Regions from separate parts of the Dermacoccus nishinomiyaensis genome, predicted to be linked through region 1. Evidence: predicted binding sites of a transcription regulator. Region 1 holds the regulator's gene; each other region holds the start of a gene.
What was found. Region 1 encodes LexA, which represses DNA repair genes until DNA is damaged. Its sites were predicted from a motif close to TCGAACANNTGTTCGA; they were not measured.
Positions count from the first base shown of each region.

Region 2: a site for LexA is predicted at 1,051-1,066, ahead of DYE07_RS03130 (DUF6504 family protein). Genes of this name have one in related genera too.
Region 3: a site for LexA is predicted at 1,039-1,054, ahead of DYE07_RS10060 (HNH endonuclease signature motif containing protein). Genes of this name have one in related genera too.
Region 4: a site for LexA is predicted at 890-905, ahead of ruvC (crossover junction endodeoxyribonuclease RuvC). Genes of this name have one in related genera too.

Region 1 is NZ_UFXX01000001.1:746,500-748,694, reverse strand. Features, by position in the region: gene DYE07_RS03580 (LysR family transcriptional regulator) at 1-43, opposite strand, end outside; gene DYE07_RS03575 (Sir2 family NAD-dependent protein deacetylase) at 114-947, shown strand; gene lexA (transcriptional repressor LexA) at 1,038-1,754, opposite strand; gene DYE07_RS03565 (LysM peptidoglycan-binding domain-containing protein) at 2,092-2,195, shown strand, end outside.
Region 2 is NZ_UFXX01000001.1:639,991-642,185, reverse strand. Features, by position in the region: gene DYE07_RS03135 (polyprenyl synthetase family protein) at 1-947, opposite strand, end outside; gene DYE07_RS03130 (DUF6504 family protein) at 1,113-1,418, shown strand; gene DYE07_RS03125 (SAV_6107 family HEPN domain-containing protein) at 1,470-1,946, shown strand; gene DYE07_RS03120 (DNA polymerase III subunit alpha) at 1,950-2,195, shown strand, end outside.
Region 3 is NZ_UFXX01000001.1:2,156,338-2,158,532, reverse strand. Features, by position in the region: gene DYE07_RS10070 (mycothiol transferase) at 1-368, opposite strand, end outside; gene DYE07_RS15415 (VOC family protein) at 455-607, shown strand; gene DYE07_RS15410 (VOC family protein) at 601-864, shown strand; gene DYE07_RS10060 (HNH endonuclease signature motif containing protein) at 1,065-2,195, shown strand, end outside.
Region 4 is NZ_UFXX01000001.1:518,259-520,453, forward strand. Features, by position in the region: gene ruvA (Holliday junction branch migration protein RuvA) at 1-192, opposite strand, end outside; gene ruvC (crossover junction endodeoxyribonuclease RuvC) at 189-848, opposite strand; gene DYE07_RS02565 (YebC/PmpR family DNA-binding transcriptional regulator) at 981-1,754, opposite strand; gene pdxT (pyridoxal 5'-phosphate synthase glutaminase subunit PdxT) at 1,891-2,195, opposite strand, start outside.

The DNA of each region.
Region 1 (2,195 bases):
CGCTGATCGCCTTCATGACGCGGAGCCCGGCTGCATCGATCATGCACCAAGAATAACGTGCTCTTATCCATTGTTGAGACAATCGAACGCAGACCTATGGGAGGGGCAGGACGATGAGCGGCGTCGCGGAACTGACCGATTTCGTGCGCGCGGGAGGGCTCTTCGTCCTCACCGGCGCGGGCATCTCGACCGAATCCGGCATCCCCGACTACCGGCGCCCCGACGGCACGCGCCGCACGGTTCCCATGACATACCAACAGTTCCTCGCCACCCACGAGGCGCGTCAACGGTACTGGGCGCGCAGTGCCGTCGGCTGGGAGATCTTCGACGCGGCGGAACCCAACGTCGGGCACGTCGCGCTGGCGCGACTGCAGGGTGGCGGCCTCGTCGATCACCTCGTGACGCAGAACGTCGACGGCCTTCATGCGCGTGCCGGTGCCCGCGACGTCACCGAGCTGCATGGGTCGCTCGAGCACGTCGTCTGCGTCGCGTGCGGGACGCGGGAAGGGCGCCGTGGCTTCCAGGTACGCCTGCGCGAACTCAACCCCCAGCTGCCGACGCAGGCGCGCCTGCTCGCCGACGGCGACGCGGACGTCGCGGTCGAGCTGGAGCGCGGTGTCATCGTGCCGGCGTGCCTGCGCTGCAAGGCCACGACGGTGAAGCCGGACGTCGTCATGTTCGGTGAGTCCGTCGCTCCTGAGGTCGTGGAGGCGCAGATGCGGGCAGTGGAACGCTGCCGGGGCGTGCTCGTGCTCGGCAGTTCGCTCAAGGTGATGTCGGGTTACCGGTTCGTGCTCGCCGCCCTCAAGCAGCAGAAGCCGGTCGCCCTCGTCGGGCTCGGCGCGATGCGTGGCGAGGAGCGGGTCGACCTCGTCGTGCGCGAACCCCTCGGCCCGACCCTCACCGCCGTGTGCGACGCGCTGGGGCTCGACCTCGCGACGTCCTGACGTCTCGGCGTCGAACGTCGGGGCGCAGAAGGGGCTGAGAGTCGAGTTGCAACCACACGCTGGACCGATCCGCGCGGCGGGGCCAGCGCCTCAGATGCTGCGCAGGACGGCCGTGACCTTGCCCATGATGCTCGCGTGGTCGCCGTCGATCGGGGAGTAGGCCTCGTTCGCGGGCATGAGCCACGTCTTGCCCTCGCTGCGGCGCAGCGTCTTGACCGTGGCCTCCGAGTCGAGCAGTGCCGCGACGATCTCCCCGTTGGCGGCGTCGGCCTGGCGTCGCACGACGACCCAGTCGCCCTCGCAGATGGCCGCATCGATCATCGAGTCGCCGACGACGCGCAGCAGGAACAGCTCGCCGTCACCGACGATCTGACGCGGTAGCGGGAAGACGTCCTCGACGGCCTGCTCGGCGAGGATCGGGCCACCGGCCGCGATGCGGCCGACGACCGGCACGTATGACGGCGTGGGTCGCTCGTCGCCCGAGCCCGTCTCGTCGTGCTGCGACTCGGATAGCGCAGACACGGCGTTGCCGCGGTAGCCGCGGGTCGCCGCACCCGAGTCCGGGGAGACGACCTCCATGGCGCGCGGGCGGTTCGGGTCGCGGCGCAGGTATCCCTTGCGCTCGAGTGCGGCGAGCTGATGGGCCACCGAACTCGGGCTCGTCAGACCGACGGCCTCGCCGATCTCACGCAGGCTCGGGGGGTAGCCGCGCTCGTCGACGGAACGTCGGATCACGGTGAGCACCTTGTGCTGGCGTGGCGTCAGCTTGCCCGGCGTGCGCTCCTGCATCGAATGAACGTCACCCATGGTGTGACCCCTCCTGGTCCTCGTCGCACGTCGGTGGTCGCGGTGGCGACACGTGCACCCTCCGGCGGGGCGGAAATGCCCGCCATGACGGGGTTGTCGGTGCGCGGTGCTTGTGTATCTGACATCACCCACAGTACGCGGTGTCGCACACAGTTTTCAAAAATGTGTACGAAGAAATCCGTGCGCCCCGTTCGAAAGCACGTTCGGGTGTCGTACAGTTGTTCTATCGCACGCGTGTTCGATCGGTCCCTCCGGGCTGACCGTGTCGCGTGAGGAAGCCGCACCGGTGACGGTGTGGCGGCGCCTCGGGGGTGTCCCGAGAGAAGGAGTGGTTTCGATGGTTGCTTCGAGTACTGCAGTTCGACGTGAGCCCGTGCTGGGTTCGGGTGTCGACGTGCGCCGCGTGGCGCGGGTCGACGCTGCGGCATCCCGCTCACACCT
Region 2 (2,195 bases), 110 kb from region 1:
GATTCGCGAGCGAGCACACGGATGCGTTCGACCTCGTCCTCGCGCAGGTCGTCGTGGCCGAAACGCTCGGCGAAGAACGTGCCGACCTCCGGCTCGTCACCGGCGGCGTCGAGCAGGTGCGCGACGAGGACGGTGCGCTTGCCCTCGCGTAGGTCGTCGCCGGCGGGCTTGCCCGTCTGGGCCGGGTCGCCGAAGACGCCGAGCAGGTCGTCACGCAGCTGGTAGGCCTCACCGAGCGCGAGACCATACTGCGACAGGGCCTGCGTGACGTGGGGGGAGGCGCCCGCGCTCGCCGCACCGATGAGCAGGGGGTGCTCCATCGTGTACTTGGCGCTCTTGAAACGGATGACGCGCAGCGCACGCTCGATGCGCTCGGGCGTGCCCATCGTCGCCCAGGGCGTCGAGGCCTCGAGGACGTCGAGGAACTGACCGCCCATGAGCTGCGTGCGCATGAGGTCGAAGACGGCGCGACCGCGCGCGACCTCGTCGGCGGGCAGGCCGCTCGTCGCGTACATCTCGTCGGCCCACGTCAGGCACAGGTCGCCGGCCAGGATGGCGCCGGCCTCGCCGAAGCGGTCGGCGTCACCGTCGAGACCGCGGCTGCGGTGCGCGGCGGCCATCGCCCGGTGCGCGGCGGGCATGCCGCGTCGGGTGTCGCTCGCGTCCATGACGTCGTCGTGCAGCAACGCGGCGGCCTGGAACAGCTCCATCGACGCGGCGCAGCGCACGAGGGCGTCGCTGTCGGCTCCACCGGCGGCGCGGTAACCCCAGTACAGGAACGACGCACGCACACGCTTGCCTCCGCGCAGGAGGGTGGCGACGGCGTCGAGCATGAGGTCGGTCTGGCCGCCGAGGGGGGCGAGGACGTCGCGCTGATGGCTCACCTCGGCATCGAGGGTCTCCTGCAGTCGTTCGAGCAGGCGCGGCGCATCGAGAGAGTCGGGCACGGTGCGTTTCCTTTTCCAGATCGGCTACCAGTGAGCCTACGCGTAGCGGCGTGAGAACCGCGACCTGACGGGGTTGTCAGACGTCGGTCGTACATTCTTCTCATCGAACAGAAGTTCGATTTTCGTGGGGAGGGCTCTGCCCTCCACCGAGGAGGAGGTCGTGTGATGCGCGAGTACGACGACGTCGTCGCCATGGGGGTCGACGCGTGCGGCAAGCCCGTGGTCTTCGAGTGGCGCGGGCGTCGCTACCGGGTGACGCAGGTGCTCGACACCTGGCGTGAACGGGTGCCGTGGTGGCGTGATCCGGCCCGTCCCACGACACCTGACGAGCAGAGCGCCCCTGACGTCCAGCGCCGGCTCGAGCAACGCACCTGGCGTGTCGAGGCGACGGCCGGGCGCCGCGCCTCGAGCGGGGTCTTCCACCTCGTGCACCACGGTGAGCGCTGGTCGCTGCGCGCCCTCACCGACTGAGCTCATCGACTGAACCGCCCGTTCCCGCCCCATCGACGAAGGAAGTGCCCCATGACGACCCTGACCACAGCCCCGACCACGTCGACGTCGGTCACCTCGACGAACGCCGCCCCTGCCGTCTGCTCCACCGATCTGCTCGACCTCGTCGCGCGTTCCCACGACACCCTCGTCGAGGCCTGCACCGTCTCGACGAGTTCGCAGCGCTACGTCGCGGCGCATCTCGCGGCGCTGCGCGCCGCTGCTGGGTTGCTCGCGTGGAAGGCGCCGCGCAGCCTCAGCTCCAAGCCGCGCAGTGCGTGGGTGACGCTCGCCCAGCACGCGCCCGAGCTGGGTGAATGGGCGGCGTTCTTCACCGAGAGCGGGCGCCGCAGCCGCGCCGTGAGCGCAGGCATCCTCGTGCCCGCCGCACGGGAGGCCGACGATCTCGTGCGGCAGGCCGAGACGTTCCTGCAGATCGTCCTCGAGCACGCCGGTCTCCCGCCGCTCGCGCCGGTCGGTTCGCGCATGACCCCGGTCCAGGTGAGGTGAACCATGCAGTTCACGCACCTTCGGGTCGCCTCGTCGTACTCGTTGCAGTACGGCACGACCCCACCCGCGACACTCGTCGCCCGCGCCGCCGAGCTCGGGTACGGACGCCTCGCGCTCACCGACCGCGACGGTCTGTACGGCAGCGTCAAGTTCGTCGAGGCGTGCACCGCCGCAGGCCTCGAGCCGATCCTCGGCGTCGACCTCGCGCTGGCGCCCGAGCGCGTGCTGCGGGCGCGTACCCCCGCCAAG
Region 3 (2,195 bases), 1.4 Mb from region 1:
CGCGCCGGGGCGTCGACTCGGTCGGCCGGCGGGGCCACCGGGAGCGCGTCGAGGTCGGTGGCGGCGACGTCGTCTATGAAGGCCTGACGTTCGCGTGCGGCGCGTTCGACGAGCGTCGAGACGGGGCCGGTGGCGGTGAACTCAGCGTCGCGGTCGCGCGGAACGGTGCCCCCCAGGTTGACGGTGCTCGACCACCGACGCATCGCCCCGAGGCAGTGCGTCAGCAGCGCGTAGGGGCTGTTCGAGCCGGCGACGGGCAGCGTCGCGTTGGCCGTCGCGTCATCCATGTCGCGCACGATGGTGACGATCGCGTCGAACTTCGCCAGCACGTAGGCGAGGATGACGTCCTTCTCCGAAATCTGCGTCATGCCGCCAGTATGACGGCCCGTGGGCCTGCAGTTCGTGCCGGCGATTCGCCCCTGACGGCGAGGGAGACGCCGTCTACCGTGGCCGCATGAGCGATGCCCCCCAGCTGATGCAGACCGTCCTCGACGCGCGTGATCCGCGGCGCCTCGCGGAGTTCTATCGGCAGTTCCTCGGGCTGACGTATCGCGCCGGGACGAGCTACCGAGTGACGGCCCGGATGATGCCGACTGGCTCGTGCTGACGCACGCGGGCGGCCGCCGAGCGCTCGCGTTTCAACGCGACGAGGACCTCGAACCCACGACGTGGCCCGAGGGGCGCGTGCCGATGCAGATGCACCTCGACCTGACGGTGCCGGCCGTGGCCTCGCTCGAACGGCAGCGGGAGCGCGCCGTGTCGCTCGGCGCGACGCAGGTGCTCGACCGCTCCGATGACGACGATGAAGCCCTCTACGTCTTCACCGAACCCGCCGGGCATCCGTTCTGCGTGTTCGTGGCGTGACGGTTGGCTCAACCGAGGCTGCGCACCTCAAGTACCACGTGGTCCTGCTCGGCGCGTGCTGGCGGGGGAAGTAGGCGCGGCGTAGCCCCGTGAAGTAGCACGAGCCGGGCCGGACGTGCGGATCCCGAGGCCTCGCGCCATGACGGCGTCTCTTCGCCTCGCAACTCGCCATGTTCGAACATATGTACTAAACTGGAGTCATGGACGAGGTCGCGCGCACCCTGCTTCGGCAGGCACGCAACCTCCCGGTTCTCGATCGGTTCGAGCTCTGGGAGGCGCTGAGTCACGCCCTCTTCGACGAGGCACTCAACGCCGAGGGCGCCTTCGTCGAACGTCCCGTCATGACGCTCGACGAGCGGGCCGCAGCGCTCGAGGAGGCCGCTGTCTCGCTCGAGCGCGCTGCTGCCACCGCGTCGCGGGTGTCACGCTCCGCGGACGCGACGATGCACGCTCTCGCCGCACGCCACCACACCGTCCATCGCGAGCGTGACGACATCGAGTGGGAGTCGATGGACGATCGCGACTACCCCCTGACGCCCGGCGAGTTCGCCGCGGCAGCGCTCGGCCCTGCCCTGGGCGTGTCCAGTTCTCACGCCGAAGCGATGGCCGCTGATGCCGAGCGCATCCGCCACTGCCTGCGTCCCCTCTTCGAGCAGGCCGGCGCCGGGCGTGCGCGCATGAGTTCGGTGGTCAAGATCAGTGATGTGCTGGCGCATCTCGACGACGCGCAGATCGCGGTGGCGTTGCCGCACCTGATCCACGCGAAGGCTGCCACCGCGGGCTCCACGGCGGCGAGCAACCGCACGACGCGAGTCCTCGACGCCCTGGGGTTGACCGAAGACGAGGACGAGATCGACATAAGGGCACAGCTCGGTGTCTGGTTCGCGCCACACCCCGAGCACCCGACCCTGACGGAGCTGCGCGCGGTCCTGCCCGCGCGCGACGCGGCGGATCTCAAGGCCGCCATCCACTCCCACGCACAGGAGCTTCGCGACTCGGCCCCGCACGTACTCGACGTCGCGCTGCGCGAACCGATCAATGCGCTGCGCGCGGACGCTCTCGTCCTGCTGGCGCTGGCCAACGTGCACGTCACACCGGTTCTGCACCTCCAGGTGCCTGTTGTGCGCTCTCGTCCCTCGGTGGCCGGTGGCGCGGAGGCGGTGGAGCGGGTTACTCACACCTCCGGGCCAACGCTCGACGGGAGCGCGAGCCGCGTCAGCGTCCTCGACGCGGATGGCGTCTGGAGCGGCCGTTCCGGGCCTGGGTGGCCGGATGCCGCACGCGCATCGGAGCGAGTGTGGAACCGCCATTCCGGCTCAGGTGGCCCCGAC
Region 4 (2,195 bases), 230 kb from region 1:
GTCGGCGAAGCCGAAGAGTGTCAGCGAATCCTCACGCACGACCAGGGACGTCGCGAGGCGCATCGACTCCCCCGGGCGTGCCGCGGCGGCGGTTGCCGGCGTCGTGTGGACGAGCAGACCCACGCCACCGACCTCGACGACGACACTGTCGAGACGGGCGGTGAGCACCTCACCGGTGAGGCTGGCGATCATGGGCGAACTCCCCTGTTGGCGGGTCGAGTGGCAGGCGCGCTCTGGGACGCGGCACCGAGGGCGTCACGGTATGTCTTGCTCGCCGAGCGGGAACGTCGCGCCGCGGCAGCCGCAGCCTGCCGGTACGCGACGGCGGCCGGCGCTGCCGACGCTCCGTCAGCGCTCGCACCCCGGCGCGCCAACCCGCCACCGCGCCAGTGATGACAGATGGCGAGGGCGAGCGCGTCGGCGGCGTCGGCCGGTCTGGGAGCGGCCTCGAGGCCGAGGATGCGCGTCACCATCGTCGTCACCTGCGCCTTGTCGGCGCGCCCGTTACCCGTCACCGCCGCCTTGACCTCCGAGGGCGTGTGCAGCCCGAGCGGCAGGCCGCGTTCAGCCGCGGCGAGCATCGGGACGGCCGACGCCTGCGCGGTGCCCATGATCGTCGAGACGTCGTGGCGCGCGAACATCCGCTCGACGGCGACCGCATCGGGGTGGGTGCGCTCGAACACGGCGTCCAGTTCGACGCGCAACTCGTGGAGGCGTTCGTGCAACGGCAGGTCTGCCGAGGTACGGATGACCCCCACCGTCACGATCTGCAACGTCGAGCCCTGGCCCGTCGCGACGACGCCCACGCCGCAGCGCGTCAGACCGGGGTCGACAGCGAGCACCCGCACGTCACACCTCCGGCCTCGACGGGTGCGAACGACGCACCCGATAGAACACTTGTTCGCATCCACCGTACCCGATGCACGCGACGGCCGTGCCCCGCGGGGCACGGCCGTCGATCACTCACGGAACGACCGGGATCAGTCCTCGGCGTCCAGTTCGGCGAGAACCTCATCAGAGACCTGGCCGTTGGCAAAGACGTTCTGCACGTCGTCCGAGTCCTCGAGGGCCTCGATGACGCGGAACATCTTCTTCGCGCCGTCCTTGTCGAGCGGCACCTCCATCGACGGCACGAACGACGCCTCGGCCGAGTCGTAGTCGATGCCGGCGGCCTGCAGCGCCTCACGCACGCCGACGAAGTCACCCGCCTCGGACACGATCTCGAAAGATTCGCCGAGGTCGTTGACATCCTCCGCGCCCGCTTCGAGCACGATCTCGAGCAGCGCGTCCTCCGTCGTGTCGGGCTTGTCGCCCTGCGCCTTCGGGACGATGACGATGCCCTTGCGGTTGAACAGGTAGGCGACCGAACCGGAGTCCGCCATCGAGCCACCGTTCTTCTGCAACGCGGTGCGGACCTCGGCGACGGCGCGGTTCTTGTTGTCCGTCAGGCACTCGATGAGCAGCGCGACGCCACCGGGCGCGTAGCCCTCGTACGTGAGGGCCTGGTACTCGGCGCCACCGGCCTCGGCGCCCGAGCCGCGCTTGACGGCGCGGTCGATGTTGTCGTTGGGCACCGACGACTTCTTCGCCTTCTGGATGGCGTCGTACAGCGTCGGGTTGCCCGTCGGGTCACCGCCGCCGGAGCGGGCCGCGACCTCGATGTTCTTGATCAGCTTCGCGAACAGCTTGCCGCGCTTGGCGTCGATCGCAGCCTTCTTGTGCTTCGTCGTCGCCCACTTGGAGTGACCGCTCATGTCTGCCTCTCGGATGCTCGTGCTGCCGTGCTCGAACACGCCCGATGCGGGGCGCGGGGCGAACGCGACGGCAGATGGGCGCGCTCGCTCGGATCGCGGGCCAGTCTAGCGCCGTCGCGAGCCGCGGCCCCAGTCGTCATCCGAGAGCGTGCCCGACCATGCGCACGAACAGGGCATGGACGCGCACGTCGTTCGTCACCTCCGGGTGGAACGACGTGGCGAGCAGATTGCCCTGACGCACGGCGACGACGGCCTCACCGCCCGTCGGCAGCGCAACGCTGGAGAGCACCTCGACGCCGGCGTCGACCTCCTCGACCCAGGGCGCGCGGATGAACACCGCCCGCACCGGGCCGCCGTCCACGCCGTCGACGGTGACGTCCGCCTCGAACGAGGCGACCTGACGACCGAACGCGTTGCGCCGCACCGTGACGTCGAGCCCGC